2 regions of the Streptomyces sp. NPDC031265 genome follow, and region 2 is predicted to be linked to the other one. Evidence: predicted binding sites of a transcription regulator. Region 2 holds the regulator's gene; the other holds the start of a gene.

Region 1 (9,861 bases), on a different contig from region 2:
CGGCTCCACCAACCCGCTGTGGATCGCCCGCTACAACACCGACCCGGGCACCCTCCCGGCCGGCTGGGGCTACTACACGATGTGGCAGTACACCTCGTCCGGCCCGACGGTCGGCGACCACTCGAAGTTCAACGGGGCGTACGACCGGCTGCAGGCTCTGGCCAACGGCTAGCACGGCTGCCCCGGCCGGGGGTCCGGGGGTCATCCCCCGGGAAGACGCAGCCAACGGGGCGTACGACCGGCTGCAGGCCCTGGCCAACGGCTGGTACACGCGCTTGTACGTGAGGCCCCCGGCGCGCCGACCCGCGTCGGAGGCCTCACCGCTTTACGTCCCGTCATACGACAGGATGGTCACCATGCGCGTGCTGCGAACAGTGGGGCGGGTGTCCGCCGCCGGGATGCTGGCCCTGGTCACGGGGTGCGGCTGGTCGGCCGCCTCGGCGCCCCAGCAGGACCGGCCCGACGAGGTGCCGCCCGCGCCCGCCCCGCAGTCGTCCGCCGCCGGGACCGCCGGACTGCCGTCCGTGGGCGTCCTGGTCGACGGCGACAAGCACTGGTGCACGGCCAGCGTCGTCGCCAGCCCCAAGGGCAACGTCGTCGCCACCGCCGCGCACTGCGCGGACTCCGGGTCGGCGGGCTCGATGGCTTTCGCGCCCGGCTTCTCCGGCGCGGTCAAGGGCTCGTACCCGTACGGGACCTGGAAGGTCAGGGCCGTACAGACCGACGAGCGGTGGTCCGGGGACGGCGACGACTCCTTCGACTACGCCTTCCTGACGCTGGAACCGGACGCCAAGGGCCGCAGTGTGCAGAGCGTGGTGGGGGCGGCCGAGCCCGACTGGAGCTCGGGGCCGCGGCGCCGGGTCACCGTCTTCGGCTATCCGGACGAGGACCACAACCCGGAGAACCGGCCCATCGCCTGCACCACCGACACCCGCCCGGACACCGACCTGTCCAGCGACGTGCGGATCGACTGCGCCGGGTTCTGGACCGGCACCAGCGGCAGTCCGTGGCTGGCGGACTACCGGGGGCCTGACCACCTCGGCCGGCTCATCGGCGTGCTGAGCGGCGGCGACACCGATGTGGCCTCCACCGCCGTGCTCTTCGACGCGCGGGCACGGCAGCTGTACGAGAAGGCCGCGCGGGCGTAGCCTCCCGCGCGGCCTTCTCGTACGGCTCTCCCCGTACGGCTCCGGGTTACGCCGCCACCGGCACCCGCACCTCCGCCGGGGCCAGGGCGATCTCCAGGACCTGGCGGACGTCGCTGACCGGGTGGACGTCCAGCTTCTCCAGCACCTCCGCCGGCACGTCGTCCAGATCCGGCTCGTTGCGCTTGGGGATCACCACCGTGGTGATGCCCGCCCGGTGCGCGGCGAGCAGCTTCTGCTTGAGGCCGCCGATCGGAAGCACCCGGCCGGTCAGCGACACCTCACCGGTCATCGCCACGTCGGTGCGCACCAGCCGCCCGCTGAGCAGCGAGGACAGGGCGGTCACCAGGGTGATGCCCGCGCTCGGGCCGTCCTTGGGGACCGCGCCCGCCGGGAAGTGGACGTGCACGCCCCGGTCCTTGAGGTCGGCCACCGGCAGCTCCAGCTCGGCGCCGTGCGAGCGCAGGAAGCTCAGCGCGATCTGCGCCGACTCCTTCATCACGTCGCCCAGCTGGCCGGTGAGGGTCAGACCCGCCGCGCCCGTCTCCGGGTCGGCCAGGGACGCCTCGACGAACAGGACGTCGCCGCCGGCCCCGGTCACCGCGAGGCCGGTGGCCACGCCGGGCACCGAGGTGCGCCGCTCCGCCGGGTCCTGGGCGGACTCGGGGACGTGGTGCGGGCGGCCGATGAGCGCGCGCAGATCGTCGGGCGTGACCGTGAAGGGCAGTTCGCGCTCGCCGGTCTCGTGCTGGGCCGCGGCCTTGCGCAGCAGCCGGGCGAGCGAGCGCTCCAGGTTCCGCACACCCGCCTCGCGGGTGTACTCGCCCGCGAGCTTGCGCAGTGCGGCCTCCTCCAGGACCACCTCACCGGCGTCGAGACCGGCCCGCTCCAGCTGGCGCGGGAGCAGGTGGTCGCGGGCGATGACGACCTTCTCGTCCTCGGTGTAGCCGTCGAGGCGGACGAGCTCCATACGGTCGAGCAGCGCCTCCGGGATGGCCTCCAGGACGTTGGCCGTGGCCAGGAAGACGACGTCGCTCAGATCGAGCTCGACCTCCAGGTAGTGGTCGCGGAACGTGTGGTTCTGCGCCGGGTCGAGGACTTCGAGCAGGGCCGCGGCCGGGTCGCCGCGGAAGTCGGAGCCGATCTTGTCGATCTCGTCGAGCAGCACCACCGGGTTCATCGACCCGGCCTCCTTGACGGCCCGGACGATCCGGCCGGGCAGCGCGCCCACGTACGTACGCCGGTGGCCGCGGATCTCGGCCTCGTCGCGGACGCCGCCGAGGGCCACGCGGACGAACTTGCGGCCCATGGCGTGGGCCACGCTCTCCGCGACGCTCGTCTTTCCCACGCCGGGCGGGCCGACGAGCGCGAGCACCGCGCCCCCGCGCCGCCCGCCGACCACACCGAGGCCCCGGTCGGCGCGCCGCTTGCGGACCGCCAGGTACTCGGTGATGCGCTCCTTCACGTCCTCCAGGCCCGCGTGCTCGGCGTCCAGGACCGCGCGGGCGCCCGTGATGTCGTACACGTCCTCCGTCCGCTCCTGCCACGGCAGTTCCAGGACGGTGTCCAGCCAGGTGCGGATCCAGGAGCCCTCCGGGGACTGGTCGCTGGAGCGCTCCAGCTTCCCGACCTCCTTGAGGGCGGCCTCGCGGACCTTCTCGGGCAGGTCGGCGGCCTCCACGCGGGCCCGGTAGTCGTCGGACTCGTCGCCCTCCGACTCGCCGTTGAGCTCGCGCAGCTCCTTGCGTACGGCGTCGAGCTGGCGGCGCAGCAGGAACTCGCGCTGCTGCTTGTCCACGCCCTCCTGTACGTCCTTGGCGATGGACTCGGCCACGTCCTGCTCGGCGAGGTGCTCGCGCAGGTGCTCGGTGGCGAGCTTGAGACGGGCGACCGGGTCGGCCGTCTCCAGGAGCTCGACCTTCTGGGCGGTGGTGAGGAACGGCGAGTAGCCGGAGTTGTCGGCGAGGGCCGCGGCGCCCTCGATCTGCTGGACGCGGTCGACGACCTGCCAGGCACCGCGCTTCTTCAGCCACTCGGTGGCGAGCGCCTTGTACTCCTTGACCAGTTCGGTGACCTGGCCGGGCAGGGGTTCGGGGACGGTCTCCTCGACCGTCGCGCCCTCCACCCACAGGGCTCCGCCCGGGCCGGTGGTCCCGGCGCCGATGCGCACCCGGGACACACCGCGGATGAGCGCCCCCGGGTCGCCGTCGGAGAGCCGGCCGACCTGCTCCACGGTGCCGAGCACGCCGGTCGCGGCGTAGGCCCCGTCGATGCGCGGGACGAGCAGCACCCTGGGCTTGCCCGCCGAGGGGCCGTCGGCCCGGACGGCCGCCTGGGCGGCCTCCACGGCAGCCCGCACCTCGGTGTCGGACAGATCCAGCGGCACGACCATCCCGGGCAGCACGACCTCGTCGTCGAGCGGCAGCACGGGCAGGGTGAGCGGTGCGGACGAGTGAGCCATGATCTCCCCTTCGGCAGTCAAGTTGAGCTATGCCGACTCAATGCATGTGAGCTGAGGAATGTTCCCCCGCAGCCGTTCGCTCTGAGCGATCATCACTTGTAATAGTCACAGGCAGCAACAGACTATTACTCGTATCGCTACCACGGGAGGGACAGCCATGGAATCCGTACCGGAGCTCGTCGAGGCCTGGGCCAAGGGGTGGGTCGTGTCGCGCGGTGCGGCGGCGCCGGTCGCCGAGCCCTGGGGCTGGACCATCGACGTCGGCCAGGTCAAGCAGGTCGCCCGGCACGTCCTGCCCGAGCCCGACGAGGCCTCGGTGCGCAAGCTGGTCGAGGCGACCTCCGCGCCCGGCACCTGGCTGAAGCTCTTCGCGGACGACGAGACGGTCCGGCCGTGGCTCGGCCCCGGCTGGCAGGACGACCAGCCCGGCTACCTGATGACGGTGCCGCTGGCCCCGGCCGGTACCGAGGTCCCGGCCGGTTACACGCTCACCCGCTGGACCACCGGCGGCGTGCTGCGCGTCCTGGTGCGCACCGAGGCGGGCCACTTCGCCGCGCGCGGCCAGATCGCCCCCACCGGCGCCACCGCCGTGGCCGACCAGATCGAGACGTCGCCCGAGCACCGGCGCCGGGGGCTCGGCAGCCTGGTCATGCGCGCGCTCCAGAACGGCGCGCACGCGTCGGGGGCCACCACCGGCGTCCTGGTCGGCACCCCCGAGGGGCAGGCCCTGTACGAATCGCTCGGCTGGACGACGCGCTCACCCATGGCCAGCCTGTACTTCGCTCCCACTGATCCGGCATCCTCGGCTGCATGAGCCTCACCGGCAGGACCAGGACGACGGCCGGCGCGCTGCTGCTCGTCACTTTGCTCGCGGCGACGGCCTGCGACTCCACGAGCTCCACGGCGGACGGCGCCTCCAAGTCGCCCACCCCGGCGCCGAGCACGACCCTGAGCGCGCAGACCCCGCCGCCCGCCTCACCGGACAGCGCCACGCCCCCGCCGCCGGCCCAGCACGGGCAGCTGCTCAAGATGGTGGTGAGCGGCGGGTTCGCGGGGCTGCACAACGAGCTGGTGGTCAAGGCCGACGGCTCGTACACCTCGACGCGCCGGGACGGGCAGACCACCACCGGCCAGCTGTCGCCCGACGCCCTGGCCAAGCTCCGCGAGGCCCTCAAGGACGCCGACTTCGCGCATCTGCCGCCGCGCCCGACCGGGCGCCCGATCGCCGACGCGCTGATGTACCAGTTCACGTACGAGGGACACGTCGTCCTCACCGACGACATCCATCAGAGCCCGGCGCTACGGGACGTACGAGCCAATCTGCCCGTCGGCTACCGCTGACGGCCCGTCATCGCGCCGGGCGGCCCGGCGCCCGTCCGCCCGGCGCAGCACCGGCCAGCAGGCGATACCGACGAGCAGGGCGGTCGGATGGCCCCAGCTGGCCAGCGGATCCACCATGTCCAGCAGGTCCTGGGCCAGGAGCACGGTCATCACGCCGAGCAGCGGCCACCGCAGCAGCGGGGGCAGCAGACCCGCGAGCGCACCGACGCTGGCCATCAGGCCGAAGCTGATGCCGTAGTCGAGGCGGTGCAGCGACGAGTCCGGAAGCTGCCCCGCCATGACGGAGACGCCCACCGGCACCTCGGTGACCAGCGTCGCCACCACATGCCCGAGCAGGAACACCCCGGCCGTGCGCAGCCCGCCGACGCGGCGCTCGAGCGCGGTGAGGATGAAGACGAAGCCGACGGCCCACGGCGAGGAGATGCCGCCCGCGATCCACAGCGCGCTGGCGACCAGCACGAGCACCGGGGTGCGGGTGAGGTGCTGCACATCCGTGCTGGAGCCTTCGAGCAGCGTGCGGACCGTGTCCGGGTCGCCGAACTCCGTGTACAGCGACGTCATGAGCAGCAGCAGCGTGTACGCGAAGGTGAAGGGCGTGCCCGTCGGGGTCGGCACCAGCCGGACGGCGCGGCGCGGACAGGCACGCGCCCGCGGCCCGGCGGACGCCTCGGCGGACCCGGCCGCCACAGGGGGCTTCGCGATGTCCCCGCCCTCCGGCATCTCGTCCGCCGTCAACCGAGCCGTCGGCCGCTGCCGCGGGATGCCGTCGAGCAGCCCAGCAGGGTCCCGCGTTCTTCCAGGGTGCACCGGTGAGGCCCCTTCCACCGGGCGCCGCACGCTCGCACCCGGAACCACAAGCCGCGCCGGTGATCGTCCGGCCTTGCTGCTTACGTTTCTACAACGCTCACCCTCTGCGAACGCTCCCCACCACGTCTATGACTTGTGCCACATTGGACAACCTTTGGCGCGGACCGCGCGTCAGTCCCCGAGCCGTTCGCTCCGTTCACGAGGAGGTCCTTCGATGCCCATCGCCGACCCGATCGACGCCCCGGTCGTACTCGACCGGCGCGAGGGCCCGTACGGAGAGGTGGTGCTCCGGCGGCGCGGCTCGCACTTCGAGATCATCGCCAACGGCACGTTCCTGATGGACACCTCCGACGGACGCTCGGAGAGGCTGCTCGTGGACGCCGCGTACGAGGCGCTGCCGGGTGGCCGCGAGCGGCCCTCGGTGCTCATCGGCGGGCTCGGCGTAGCCTTCTCGCTGGCGCACGCGGCCGCCGACGCCCGGTGGGGCCGGATCGCCGTGGTGGAACGCGAGTTGGCGGTCATCGACTGGCACCGCTCGGGCCCCCTGGCGCCGCTCTCCCGGGCCGCCCTGGCCGACCCCCGCACCGAGGTCCTGCACACCGATCTGGTCGCCTACGTGACCAGTGCCCCGGACACCTTCGACGCGCTCTGCCTGGACATCGACAACGGGCCCGACTGGACCGTCACCCAGAGCAACGACAGCCTCTACTCCCCCACCGGCCTCGCGGCCTGCCGGGACCGGCTCACCCCCGGCGGAGTACTGGCGGTGTGGTCCGCACAGCCGTCCCCCGCCTTCGAGGGGGCTCTCCGTAATGCCGGATTCTCCGGGGTTAGGACCGAAGAGATCACAGTTGCCCGGGGCGTCCCTGACGTGGTCCATCTCGCCGTTCGCCCTGCGTAGCCGGGACGCGGCCGGTGCCTCTAGTCTCTGACGGACACAGGGGATCACCCCACGGATCCCCGGAAGCAATATCAGGGCGGGGCGATGGAGCAGGGACACACCACCCACAACGGCGTCGCGGCGACCCCCGGCGCCCAGCGCCGGGTGCTGGTCGTCGAGGACGACACGACGATCGTCGACGCCATCGCGGCACGGCTGAGGGCCGAGGGCTTCCAGGTCCAGACCGCCCTCGACGGCCCCGCGGCCGTGGACACGGCCGAGGCGTGGCAGCCGGACCTGATGGTCCTGGACATCATGCTGCCGGGCTTCGACGGCCTGGAGGTCTGCCGCCGGGTCCAGGCCCGCCGGCCGGTCCCGGTGCTGATGCTGACGGCCCGCGACGACGAGACGGACATGCTGGTCGGGCTCGGCGTCGGCGCGGACGACTACATGACCAAGCCGTTCTCCATGCGGGAGCTGGCGGCCCGGGTGCACGTCCTGCTGCGCCGGGTCGAGCGGGCCACGCTCGCGGCGGCCACCCCGCGCACCGGGATCCTGCGCCTGGGCGAGCTGGAGATCGACCACGCACAGCGCCGGGTCCGGGTGCGCGGCGAGGACGTCCACCTCACCCCGACCGAGTTCGACCTGCTGAGCTGTCTGGCCAACACCCCGCGCGCGGTGCTCTCCCGCGAGCAGCTGCTCGCGGAGGTCTGGGACTGGGCGGACGCCTCGGGCACCCGGACCGTGGACAGCCACATCAAGGCGCTGCGCCGGAAGATCGGGGCCGAGCGCATCCGTACGGTCCACGGCGTGGGCTACGCGCTGGAGACCCCGGCGCCATGAGCCGGGCGGCGGCCGGGGCGGTGAACGGGCGGGCCCGGCGCAGCGAGCCGCGCGCCCGGGCCCGCGACCGGGTGCGCGACCGGCTCAGGGGCGGCCTGCGGGAGGTATCCATCTCCATCAAGACGAAGCTGGGCACGCTCGTCGTGGTCTCGGTCTTCATCACCACCGGGCTGCTCATGGTGGCCGTGCAGACCCGCACCGAGCTGCGGTTCATCACCGTCTTCTCGGTGATAGCCACCCTGCTGATCACCCAGTTCGTGGCGCACGGCCTGACCGCGCCGCTGGACGAGATGAACACCGTCGCCCGGGCGATCTCGCACGGCGACTACACCCGCCGGGTGCGCGGCGACGGCCGCCGCGACGAGCTGGGCGACCTCGCCTCCACCATCAACCGCATGGCGGACGACCTGGAGGCCGTTGACCGCCACCGCAAGGAGCTGGTGGCGAATGTCTCGCACGAGCTGCGCACACCTATCGCGGCGCTGCGGGCGGTCCTGGAGAACGTGGTGGACGGCGTCTCGGCCGCCGACCCCGAGACGATGCGCACGGCCCTGAAGCAGACGGAACGGCTGGGGCGCCTGGTGGAGACCCTGCTGGACCTGTCCCGCCTGGACAACGGCGTCGTACCGCTGCGGGCGCACCGCTTCGAGGTGTGGCCGTACCTCTCCGGGGTGCTCAAGGAGGCCAATCTGGCGGCCTCCCGGCGCGGGCTCTCCTCCGGCTCCGGCAACCACACCCGTACCGACGTCCATCTGCACCTGGACGTCTCGCCGCCGGAGCTGACCGCGCACGCGGACCGCGAGCGGCTGCACCAGGTGGTGGCCAACCTCATCGACAACGCGGTCAAGCACTCGCCGCCGCACGGCCGGGTCACCGTACGGGCCCGGCGCGGCCCGCAGCCCGAGTCGCTGGACCTGGAGGTCCTGGACGAGGGCCCGGGCATCCCGAAGTCCGAGTGGCACCGGGTCTTCGAGCGGTTCAACCGGGGCGACGCCTCGGCGCCGCACGGGCCGGGCAGCGACGGCGGTACGGGCCTGGGCCTGGCGATCGCCCGCTGGGCGGTGGATCTGCACGGCGGCCACATCGGCGTGGCCGAATCGTCGCGCGGATGCCGCATCCAGGTCACTCTTCCGGGCGCCCCCCGGACGACGAATTGACGTAGGGTTCGAACCGGAAGCACACGTTCTGCGTATGCGTGGTGAGGGTCACACTCCTCGGGGGGCCGTGGCCGCGGCGAGTCGTACCCACTCACTAGCAGAACCTGATCCGTTTCCCGCCAAATCCTGCCCTGAAACTCGCTTTCCGGTGTGACTTACGCGACTGTGGCACGCCCGGTCTGCACCTCCAGGCCAGGGAGGCGTAGCCTTTATTTCCGCTGTCCATCACCTTGTGAAGCGGAAGAGGGCGGTTGCCGCCGTGTCGTCTCAGTCCCCCAGTAATTCGAGCGTCTCGACCGACCAAGACGGGCAGGGCAAGAACCCTGCAGCCGGCTTTGGTGCCAATGAGTGGCTCGTCGACGAGATCTACCAGCAGTACCTCCAGGACCCCAATTCGGTCGACCGTGCCTGGTGGGACTTCTTCGCCGACTACAAGCCGGGTTCTGCCGGTACGGCGGACAAGCCCGACGCGGGTGCTCCCGCCGCAGCCGCGGGGGCTGCGGTAGCCGCCCCCGACGCCGCTGCCCCGGCCGCCGCGCCCGCCACCCCGGCGCCCGCCGTCCAGGCCCCGGCTCCGGCCGTTCCCGCGCCGGCCCCTGTCGCCCCGGCCCCGGCCGCTCCGGCGCAGCCTGCCGCGGCTGCCCCGGCACCCGCCGTGGCGAAGCCCGCGGCCAAGGCCCCCGGTGCAAGCACCGGCTCCACTGGAGCGGCCAACGCCGCGCAGCCTGCTGCCGAGGCCCCGGCCGGTCCGGAGTACGTCACACTGCGCGGCCCCGCCGCCGCCGTGGCGAAGAACATGCACGCCTCCATCGAGGTCCCGACGGCCACGTCCGTCCGCGCGGTCCCGGTGAAGCTGCTGTTCGACAACCGGATCGTCATCAACAACCACCTGAAGCGCGCCCGGGGCGGGAAGATCTCCTTCACCCACCTCATCGGGTACGCGATGGTGCAGGCCATCAAGGCCATGCCGTCGATGAACTACTCCTTCACGGAGAAGGACGGCAAGCCCACCCTGGTCAAGCCGGAGCACATCAACTTCGGTCTCGCCATCGACCTGGTGAAGCCCAACGGCGACCGCCAGCTGGTCGTCGCGGGCATCAAGCAGGCCGAGACGCTCAACTTCTTCGAGTTCTGGCAGGCGTACGAGGACATCGTCAAGCGGGCCCGCCAGGGCAAGCTGACGATGGACGACTTCTCGGGTGTGACGGTCTCCCTCACCAACCCGGG
Region 2 (9,861 bases):
ACGCGGGCATCCTGGCCTGGTTCGACAAGTACCACTACGACCTGTGGCGCCCGGTCGTCGGCATCCGCGAGCACGACACCTCTTCGGGCCCGGCCGGCACCGGCACGGCGGCCCTGAGCACGGACGCCGACCCCGAGTGGCTGCCGCTGGGCGCGCCCAACACCAACAACCCCGGCGGCAAGGTCAACCGGACGCCGAACTTCCCGTCGTACCCCTCGGGCCACGCCACCTTCGGGGCGGCCGCCTTCCAGTCGGTGCGGCACTTCTACCACCAGGGGAATTACGGCCCCGACAATCTGGCCGACGGTCTGGAATTCGTCTCCGACGAACTCAACGGCGCCAGCACCGACCCCAAGGGGACAGCCCGGACCCGAGTGGCCCGTACATTCCCCGGCGGGCTCTGGGAAATGATCAGGGAGAACAGCCTCAGCCGGGTATTCCTCGGCGTGCACTGGAACTACGACGGCTGGGTCCCCAACGCCTCCGGCGACATGGATCTGAATCTGAACATCGGCGGTGTCCGGCTCGGACTCGACATCGCGAACGACATCGCCACGCACGGCCTGCGGGCCTCGCGCGCGGCCGGTCCCGCGGCTTAGCCCGCCCCGGCGATGAATCTGCTGACCCGCGGCCGCAGGCCGCATTCCAGGAAACCCGGCACGGAAAGGGACATCACTGTGCAATCAAACGAGAGCGCTGATGCGGTGACCGAGCTCGGATCCGGCCACCCCGGCGACAACCCGCCCCCGGCCGGGCGCGGCGGCTTCGTCTACGTCATGAGCAACCAGGAGACCGGCAACTCGGTGACGGTCTTCGCCCGTGACGTCTACGGCAACCTGACCCGCAAGGGCACCTACCCGACCGGCGGCCTCGGCGTCGGCCGCAGCTACGACCTGGAGGACACCTCCGACCCGCTGGTCTCGCAGGGCTCGCTGATCGCCGGCGAGGACCAGAGGTTCCTGTTCGGCGTCGACTCGGGCAGCAACGAGGTCTCCTCCCTCGCCATCGAGGGCGAGCGGCTGCGGCTGGTCAGCCGGGTCGCCACCGGCGGCGTCCGCCCGGTCAGCCTGACCGTGCACGGCAACCTCCTGTACGCCGTCAACGCCACCGACGGCTCGATCTCCGGCTTCCACGTCGGTGACGACGGCTCGCTCACCCCGGTCGACGGCTCCCACAGGTCCCTGATCGGCGGCGCGGCGGCGGGGCCGTCGCAGATCCAGTTCACGCCCGACGGCACCCAGCTGATCGTCACCGAGCGGCAGACGAACGTCATCGACGTCTTCCCCGTCGACGCGTACGGCCGCGCGGGCGAGCCGGTGCGCAACCAGTCCAACGGCCTCGCCCCCTTCACCGCCACCTTCCACGGCGACGTGCTGATGGTGGCCGAGATCATCGGCGCCCCCGGCTTCTTCGGCTCCATGTCCACCTACCGGGTCAACCGCGACGGCACCCTCCAGGTGATCAGCGGCTCGGTGACCACCACCGAACTCACCACCTGCTGGACGGCGAACAGCACCCTGGACCCGAGCGTCGTCTACGTGGCGAACGCCCAGAGCGGTTCGATCGGCGGCTTCCGCATCGACGAGCAGGGCGCGATCAGCCTCTTCCCGGCGGACGGCCACCTCGCCGTCACCCGCAACTCGCACGCGACCCAGGACATGGCCATCACCAACGACGGCCTGTACCTGTACGTGCTGACCGCCGGGATCGACGAGAAGGTCGCGGACCCGCGGCTGCCCACCTACGTCGAGGGGACGCCGTACTGCGACAAGATGTCCATCAGCGCCTACCGGATCGAGGCCAACGCCGGTCTGACCACACTCAAGGGCTTCGGCGTCGCCGACGACCCGCCGAGGGTCACCAGCCCCGGCGTCCTGGCGCCGAGCGCGGGCGGTCTGGCCCCCGGATCGGAGGGGATCGTCGCCTTCTGACCCGTACCCCTTGCTGAACACTGACTAAGACCCGGTGGTCCACGGCCGTCCCGCGAACGCCGGCCGTGGACCGCCTTCGTCCCCGTCCTTGAGCCGCGTAGGAAACCGCTCAGACCGCCAGGACCGCCAGGTCCAGGCGGCGCAGCCGGTCCGGGTCGGCCCGGAGCGTGATCCCGGTGATCCTGCCGTCCGCCAGCGTGAACCCGATGACGACCCTGAGCTCGCCGCCAGGCGCCCACACGGCGCCCACCGCACCGTCCACCAGAGCCAGTTGGGCGGTCTGGGCGCGCCCGTTGAACGTGCCGGCCACCGCCAGTGCCCCGCGCACCTCGCCCATCGCGCCGACCTCCACGGTCGCGCGGTCGGCCCGCACCACCACATCGGGGTCGAGCAGTGCGAGCAGCGCGTCGAAGTCGCCCGCGCGCGAGGCGGCGAAGAAGGCGTCCACGATCTCCCGCTGGCGGGCCAGATCCGCGTCCGGCACCGGCGCCGACTCCTGCACCCGGCGCCGCGCACGGCTCGCCAGCTGCCGGGTGGCCACCGTGGAGCGCCCCACCACCGAGGCTATCTCGTCGAACGGCACCATGAACATGTCGTGCAGCACGAAGGCGATCCGCTCGGCGGGCGCCAGCGTGTTCAGGACGACCAGCATCGCCAGGCCCACCGAGTCCACGAGCAGCACCTCGTGCTCGGGGTCGCCCGGCTCCTCGTGCCCGCGCGGGTGGACCGGCACGGGCTCGTCGTACAGCAGCTCGCGCCGTGAGTCGCGCGAGCGCAGCATGTCCAGGCACACCCGTCCCACGACGGTGGTGAGCCAGCCGCCGAGGTTCTTCACGCAGCCCGCGTCGGTGCGGCTGAGCCTCAGCCACGCCTCCTGGACGGCGTCGTCCGCCTCGTTGAGGTTGCCGAGTATCCGGTAGGCGACGGCCCGCAAGTGGGTCCGGTTGGCCTCGAACCGCTCTGCCAGCCGTTCGTCCTCGTCCACGTTCACGGTCACTTCTTCCCCTGCCTCACCCGAAGAGGTGACACCGACTGTATCGGCTGTCCCGCCTCACGGGTACGCCGATTCGACTCCCAACCGCCTTACAGATCAGGACATTTGATGGAGGCCCCATGGCCGTACCACCCGCATCACCCGCACCCGGTGTCACCCGGGTCGACGCGGCCCTCGCCCAGCGTCTGGAAGCGCTCGGCCGCGCCTGGGCCTTCGAGCTGGGCGGCGAGGTCTTCGAGCTGCCCCGGGAGTTCACCCGCGAGACCGCCCGAAGGCTGCGCGCCCTCGGCGGCGACGACCTCGGCGCCTCGCTCGAACTCCTCCTGGGCGAGGCGCAGTCCGCGCGGCTGCGCCGACACCGCCCCTCGCCGCACGACGTCGAGGCGGCCCTCGCGTCCTGGGGCCGGGACACCGGGCTCGGCCTGGGGGAAGGCTGCGCCTCGGCGTGTACGTGGACGACAACGCCGAGGCGCTCGAAGCCGCGCTGCTGCGCCACTACGGCGTGGACCTCCTGGACTGGCACCGCGGCCGGCTCTCGTCCCGCCGCCTCGCGGTCCTGATCCGCCATCTACCGAAGGAGCCGTCATGGTGAGCAGCGGCCAGGCCGAAGGGGTCGCGATCGAGCTCGAACGGCTGCGGCGCGCGGTGGACGTCGGATTCGCCACCACCCGGGGCGACCTGGCGCTGCTGCTCCAGCGCGCCGACCAGACCGACAAGACCCTCGGCGAGCACGACGGCCGCCTGGACGCCCTGGAACGCGCCCGCTGGCCGCTGCCCGCGATCGCCGCCCTGACCTCCTGCGCCGCCCTCGCGGTGAGCATCTGGCAGGGCTCGGGGCACTGAACACCCCATGTACACCCGTGACTTGAGTAGCTGTACGACGCCGTCCTGGCCGACCTGCTGTATCTGGCGGGGGCCACGAAGGACTGACGGCATACGAAAGGGCCCGCGGCCCCCGTGAGGGGCTGCGGGCCCTTTCGCGCGTGTGCTACTCCTGCGGCCGCTTGGGCCGCCACACCACCAGGGCGCTGGTCTGCTGCACATCCTGGTACGGCACGAGATCGCGCCGGTACGACGCGTGGACCTGGGCCTCGCGCTGCCGCATCGCGGCCGCCGCCCCGTCCACCGCCGTCGAGAGCTCGGCGACGCGCTGCTGGAGCGCGGCCACCTGGTTCTCCAGCTCGATGATGCGCTTGATGCCGGCCAGGTTGATGCCCTCGTCCTGCGACAACTGCTGCACCGTACGGAGCAGGTCGATGTCGCGGGCCGAGTAGCGCCGGCCGCGCCCGGCCGTGCGGTCGGGCGAGACCAGGCCGAGGCGGTCGTACTGCCGGAGGGTCTGCGGATGCAGACCGGAGAGCTGAGCGGCGACCGAGATGACGTACACCGGCGATTCGTCGGTCAGTTCGTACGGCTGTGACATTTCAAAGCGACGTCGTCGGCCGTCCATCTCATGCTCCCTTCGCGGCCTGGAACAGTTCTTCCCTCGGATCGTGATCCGCAGTCGCCTCGCGGTACGCCTCCAGGGCCTCGCGCGCCTTGTCGTCGAGGTCCGTGGGGACCACGACGTCGACGGTGACCAGGAGGTCGCCTCGCGAGCCGTCCTTGCGGACCGCGCCCTTGCCCCGGGCCCGCATCGTACGGCCGTTGGGCGTGCCCGCGGGGAGCTTCAGGGTGACCGGGGGCCCGCCGAGGGTGGGCACCTTCACCTCGCCGCCGAGCGCCGCCTCCACGAAGGTGACGGGCACACTGACCGTGAGGTTGTCGTCCTTGCGGCCGAACACCGGGTGGCCGTCGACGTGGACGACCACATAGAGGTCGCCCGCGGGTCCCCCGCGCTCGCCCGCCGCGCCCTTGCCGCGCAGCCGGATCCGCTGGCCGTCGAAGACGCCCGCCGGGATCCGGACCTGCATGGTCCGGGACGACTTGGCGCGCCCGCTGCCCTTGCAGACGTCGCAGGGGTCCTGGGCGATCAGGCCCCGGCCCTTGCAGTCCACGCACGGGTCGGTGAGCGAGAAGCCGCCGCCGGTGCCGCGCGAGACCTGGCCGGTGCCGACGCACGTCGGGCACACCCGAGGCGTACCGTTTCTGTCGCCGGTGCCCGAACAGGCCTTGCAGGGGGCCTGGCTGGAGAGCCGGATCGGGACCGTGGCCCCGTCGACCGCCTCGGTGAAGCTGAGCGTCACCTCGGACTCCAGGTCCTGGCCGCGGCGCGGCTGGGCCCGGGTGCCGGTGCCCGCGCCGCCCCGGTTGAAGAGGCCGCCGAACACATCGCCCAGGCCGCCGCCGAAGCCGCCACCACCACCGCCGGGAGCCCCGCCCTGGGCGCCCCCGAAGAGGTCGCCCAGGTCGAAGTTGAAGCTGCCGCCGCCGGCGCCGGGACCGGCCCGGAAGCCGCCGTTGCCGAAGAGGGCGCGCGCCTCGTCGTACTCCTTGCGCTTCTTCGGGTCACCGAGGATGTCGTTGGCCTCGGAGATCTCCTTGAAGCGCTCCTCCGCCTTGGCGTCGCCCTTGTTGGCGTCCGGATGGTACTCCCGGGCGAGCTTGCGGTACGCCTTCTTGATCTCGGCCTCGGTGGCGTCCTTGGGGACGCCGAGGACCTTGTAGTAGTCCTTCTCGACGAAGTCCTTCGTGCTCATCGACGTCCCTCCTTCCGGACTGTCACTTCATCCATGACCGCTGCGTCAGCCCTTGTCCGGGCCACCGCTCTCCTCGTCGGCCTTGCCTTCCTTGCCCTCCTTCGCCGCGCCCGGCTGGGGCTCGGCGACGGCGACCCGCGCGGGGCGGATCGTACGCTCGCCGATCCGGTACCCGGGCTGGAGGATCGCGACGCACGTCGTCTCGGTGACGTCCGGCGCGTAGGAGTGCATCAGGGCCTCGTGGACCATCGGGTCGAAGGGCTCGCCCTCCTTGCCGAACTGCTGCAGGCCCATCTTCGCGGCGACCGTCTCCAGCGACTCGGCCACCGACTTGAAGCCGCCGGTCAGTTCGCCGTGCTCACGGGCCCGGCCGATGTCGTCGAGCACGGGCAGCAGCTCGGTCAGGAGGCCGGCGACGGCGATCTCCTTGACCGTGACGCGGTCCCGCTCCACGCGGCGGCGGTAGTTCTGGTACTCGGCCTGAAGGCGCTGAAGGTCCGCCGTGCGCTCACCGAGCGCCGTCTGGGCCTGGTCCAGCTGTGCCGTCAGAGCGATCTCCTTGGCTGCGTCCCCGGCCGGGGCCGCCTTCCCCTCCTCGGAGGAGTCGGCGGCCTTCGGCTCGGCGTCTTCCTGTGTGCCGGAGGGGACGTCGGGCTTCTCCTCGAAGCCCGGGGTCTCCTCAGACATCAGGCCGCGCCGCCCTTCGCGTCTCCCGGCTTCTCGTCGTCGACGATCTCGGCGTCGACGACGTCGTCCTCGGCCTTGTGCGCACCGTCACCGGCAGCGCCCTCGGCGCCGGCGGCACCCTGCGCGGCCTGGGCGTCCGCGTACATCGCCTGGCCGAGCTTCTGGGAGACGGCCGCGAGCTTCTCGGTCGCGGTGCGGATCTCCGCGGTGTCCTCGCCCTTGAGCTTGTCCTTCAGCTCGGTGACGGCGGTCTCGACCTCGGTCTTGACCTCGCCCGGGACCTTGTCCTCGTTGTCCTTGAGGAACTTCTCGGTCTGGTAGACGAGCTGCTCGCCCTGGTTGCGGGACTCGGCGGCCTCGCGGCGGCGGTGGTCCTCCTCCGCGTACTGCTCGGCCTCCTCGCGCATGCGGTTGACCTCGTCCTTCGGCAGCGAGGAGCCGCCGGTGACGGTCATCTTCTGCTCCTTGCCCGTGCCCAGGTCCTTCGCGGTCACGTGCATGATGCCGTTGGCGTCGATGTCGAAGGCGACCTCGATCTGCGGGACTCCGCGCGGGGCCGGCGGCAGACCCGTCAGCTCGAACATGCCGAGCTTCTTGTTGTACGCCGCGATCTCGCGCTCGCCCTGGTAGACCTGGATCTGCACGGACGGCTGGTTGTCCTCGGCCGTCGTGAAGATCTCGGAACGCTTGGTCGGGATCGTGGTGTTGCGCTCGATGAGCTTCGTCATGATCCCTCCCTTGGTCTCGATGCCGAGGGACAGCGGGGTCACGTCGAGGAGCAGGACGTCCTTGACCTCACCCTTGAGGACACCGGCCTGCAGGGCGGCGCCGATGGCGACGACCTCGTCCGGGTTGACGCCCTTGTTGGCGTCCTTGCCGCCGGTCAGCTCGCGCACGAGCTCGGCGACGGCCGGCATACGGGTGGAGCCACCGACGAGAACGACGTGGTCGATCTCGGAGAGCTGGATGCCCGCGTCCTTGATGACGTTGTGGAACGGGTGCTTGCAGCGCTCAAGGAGGTCGGCGGTCAGCTGCTGGAACTGAGCGCGCGTCAGCTTCTCGTCCAGGTGCAGCGGGCCCTCGGCCGAGGCCGTGATGTACGGCAGGTTGATCGAGGTCTCGGTGGACGAGGACAGCTCGATCTTCGCCTTCTCGGCGGCCTCGCGCAGGCGCTGGAGCGCCATCTTGTCCTTGGAGAGGTCCACGCCGTGGCCGGAGTGGAACTGCTTCACCAGGTAGTCGACGACGCGCTGGTCCCAGTCGTCACCACCGAGGTGGTTGTCACCGTTGGTGGCCTTCACCTCGACGACGCCGTCACCGATCTCCAGGAGCGACACGTCGAAGGTGCCGCCGCCGAGGTCGAAGACGAGGATGGTCTGGTCGTCCTTGTCGAGCCCGTACGCCAGGGCGGCCGCGGTCGGCTCGTTGACGATACGCAGGACGTTGAGGCCCGCGATCTCACCGGCCTCCTTCGTCGCCTGACGCTCGGAGTCGTTGAAGTACGCCGGGACGGTGATGACCGCGTCGGTCACCTTCTCGCCCAGGTACGCCTCGGCGTCGCGCTTCAGCTTCTGCAGGATGAAGGCGCTCATCTGCTGCGGGTTGAAGGTCTTGCCGTCGAGGTCGATCTTCCAGTCGGTGCCCATGTGGCGCTTGACCGAGCGGATGGTCCGGTCGACGTTGGTGACGGCCTGCCGCTTGGCGACCTCACCGACGAGAACCTCGCCGTTCTTGGCGAAGGCGACGACGGACGGCGTGGTCCTGGCGCCTTCGGCGTTGGTGATGACGGTGGGCTCGCCGCCTTCGAGAACGCTGACGACGGAGTTAGTCGTGCCCAGGTCGATGCCGACCGCACGTGCCATTTCGATTCCTCCAGCAACTGACATCTTGAGTGGAACTGACTCAAGGATGCACGACTCGCCCCGAGCGGTCAACAGAGCTGAGTCGACCAGGCTCAACTTTTATGTGCGGCTTATGCGCGCGGGCCTTCGGCTGCGGGTGGGTGGGAGGGCTGGTCGCGCAGTTCCCCGCGCCCCTTCAGTGCGCCCCTGCGGGGGCCATCCGGCATCCGTCGGCGATCGCCCCGCAGGGCGCTTTCAGAGCCGCGGCAGCGTGCGTGCCCAGCCTGCCATCGCCCCGAAGGGGCGCCTTCAGGGGCGCGGGGACTGCGCGATCAGCCCCCGCCGGGCCGCAGCCGAGAACGCGTCAATCGCCGTGCGCCACCTGCGCAGGGACCTGTTCGACCGGGTCGGGGGCGTCGTCCCGCAGCAGCACCACCTCGCACTGGAGCAGCCGCCCGTCCGCCGGATCCGCGAGCGCGGGTCGCACCGACATCAGCGAGAGCCCCAGCCCCTCGCGCGCGTGGGCCAGCAGATCGTCGAAGCCCGCCCCGCCCTCGTACAGCGGGACCAGCGCGGCCCCCGCCTGGATTCCGACGATCTCGTCGGCGTACGCCCCCGCGCCCCGCAGCACCCGGTGCTCGTACCCCTGCACCGCGAGCCGTACGAAGACCCGCTCGCCGGGCGCGGTGACGCCTTCCCACAGCCCGTCGAGCCGGTGCGCCTCGACGCTGCGCGTGCCGGTGTACTCGGCGTGCGGCGCGGCGACGCGATGGCGGGGCAGCATGGGCAGCGCCGAGCTGCTCAGGCCCGCGTCGCCCGCGATGTTCAGGGTGAGCGGGCCGGCGCGGTCCGCGAGCGCGTACGGCAGGACCGACCAGTACGGGTCCTCGGCGGCCCGCAGCCGCAGCTCGGCGCGGGGCTCGCGCAGCGGCTCGAACGAGACGATCCGGCCCTCGTAGCCGCAGCGGCGCAGCATGGTGCCGTACGCGCCGGAGTGCGCGCCGACGTCGAGGACGAGGTCGATCTCGTACCGCCGCAGCAGCCGGACCAGGCGCGACTCGTCGTCCATGGCCGGAGGGCGAGGCGCGCCGAGGGGGCGGGGGAGGCGTCGCAGGGCGGTGCGGGTGAGGTCCTTGAAGTCGATGCTCACGCCGGTGCTCCTTCGTGGGCCGCCCCGGGGGCGGGTTCGGTACGCAGCGCCTCGTCGCCGTAGACCGGCACCTTCAGCAGCAGCACCACCGCGACCGCCGCGCCCAGGGCCAGCGGCAGCACGGCGGGCGGGGCGAGGCGGCCGTCGTGGACGAGCAGCGCGGTGACCGTCCCGGCGAGCGCGGCGAGCCCGAGGACGACCGCCGCGCCCTGCACGGTCAGCCCGCTGCGGCGCAGCCGGTGCGCGATGTGGTCGGCCGCGCCCTCGGCCAGCGGCCGCCCGGCGCGCCGCCGCGACACCAGGACCAGGACCGCGTCGGCCAGGACCACGGCGGTCAGGGCGAACAGCGAGGCGGCGGCCCGGGCCGGGCCGGCCTCGGTGTGGACGAGCACGGTGGCGGACGCGAGCAGGAACCCGGTGAAGAGCGAGCCGCAGTGGCCGAGCACGATCCGCGCGGGGTGCCAGTTGTGCAGCAGGAACCCGGTGAGCGAGGCGGCCAGAACGCTGAGCAGCAGGGCCAGCCCCGGCAGCGCGTCCGCGATGGCGCAGACGGCGAGCCCGAGCGCGGTCACCCCGGCCACCGTCCCCATCGCCCCGTCGGAGGCGTCCAGCAGGCTGA

What was found. The regulator HspR, encoded in region 2, represses chaperone genes until heat shock. The targets are predictions, from matches to a motif close to TTGAGNNNNNNNNNCTCAA.
Region 1: lon (endopeptidase La) is a predicted target of HspR. The motif match lies at 3,629-3,647, and genes of this name have one in related genera.

Annotation. Positions count from the first base shown of each region.
Region 1 covers NZ_JBVIHM010000022.1:15,363-25,223, reverse strand. Annotated here, with positions in the region: gene ACZ499_RS28205 (lysozyme) at 1-172, shown strand, start outside; gene ACZ499_RS28200 (trypsin-like serine peptidase) at 357-1,148, shown strand; gene lon (endopeptidase La) at 1,195-3,606, opposite strand; gene ACZ499_RS28190 (GNAT family N-acetyltransferase) at 3,764-4,420, shown strand; gene ACZ499_RS28185 (hypothetical protein) at 4,417-4,947, shown strand; gene ACZ499_RS28180 (rhomboid-like protein) at 4,906-5,754, opposite strand; gene ACZ499_RS28175 (spermidine synthase family protein) at 5,969-6,655, shown strand; gene ACZ499_RS28170 (response regulator transcription factor) at 6,740-7,477, shown strand; gene ACZ499_RS28165 (HAMP domain-containing sensor histidine kinase) at 7,474-8,634, shown strand; gene ACZ499_RS28160 (multifunctional oxoglutarate decarboxylase/oxoglutarate dehydrogenase thiamine pyrophosphate-binding subunit/dihydrolipoyllysine-residue succinyltransferase subunit) at 8,894-9,861, shown strand, end outside.
Region 2 covers NZ_JBVIHM010000001.1:378,668-388,528, reverse strand. Annotated here, with positions in the region: gene ACZ499_RS01840 (vanadium-dependent haloperoxidase) at 1-599, shown strand, start outside; gene ACZ499_RS01835 (lactonase family protein) at 705-1,931, shown strand; gene ACZ499_RS01830 (sigma-70 family RNA polymerase sigma factor) at 2,041-2,916, opposite strand; gene ACZ499_RS01825 (hypothetical protein) at 3,063-3,284, opposite strand; gene ACZ499_RS01820 (hypothetical protein) at 3,371-3,517, shown strand; gene ACZ499_RS01815 (hypothetical protein) at 3,511-3,768, shown strand; gene ACZ499_RS01810 (heat shock protein transcriptional repressor HspR) at 3,914-4,375, opposite strand; gene dnaJ (molecular chaperone DnaJ) at 4,377-5,564, opposite strand; gene grpE (nucleotide exchange factor GrpE) at 5,610-6,251, opposite strand; gene dnaK (molecular chaperone DnaK) at 6,251-8,113, opposite strand; gene ACZ499_RS01790 (FkbM family methyltransferase) at 8,457-9,242, opposite strand; gene ACZ499_RS01785 (MraY family glycosyltransferase) at 9,239-9,861, opposite strand, start outside.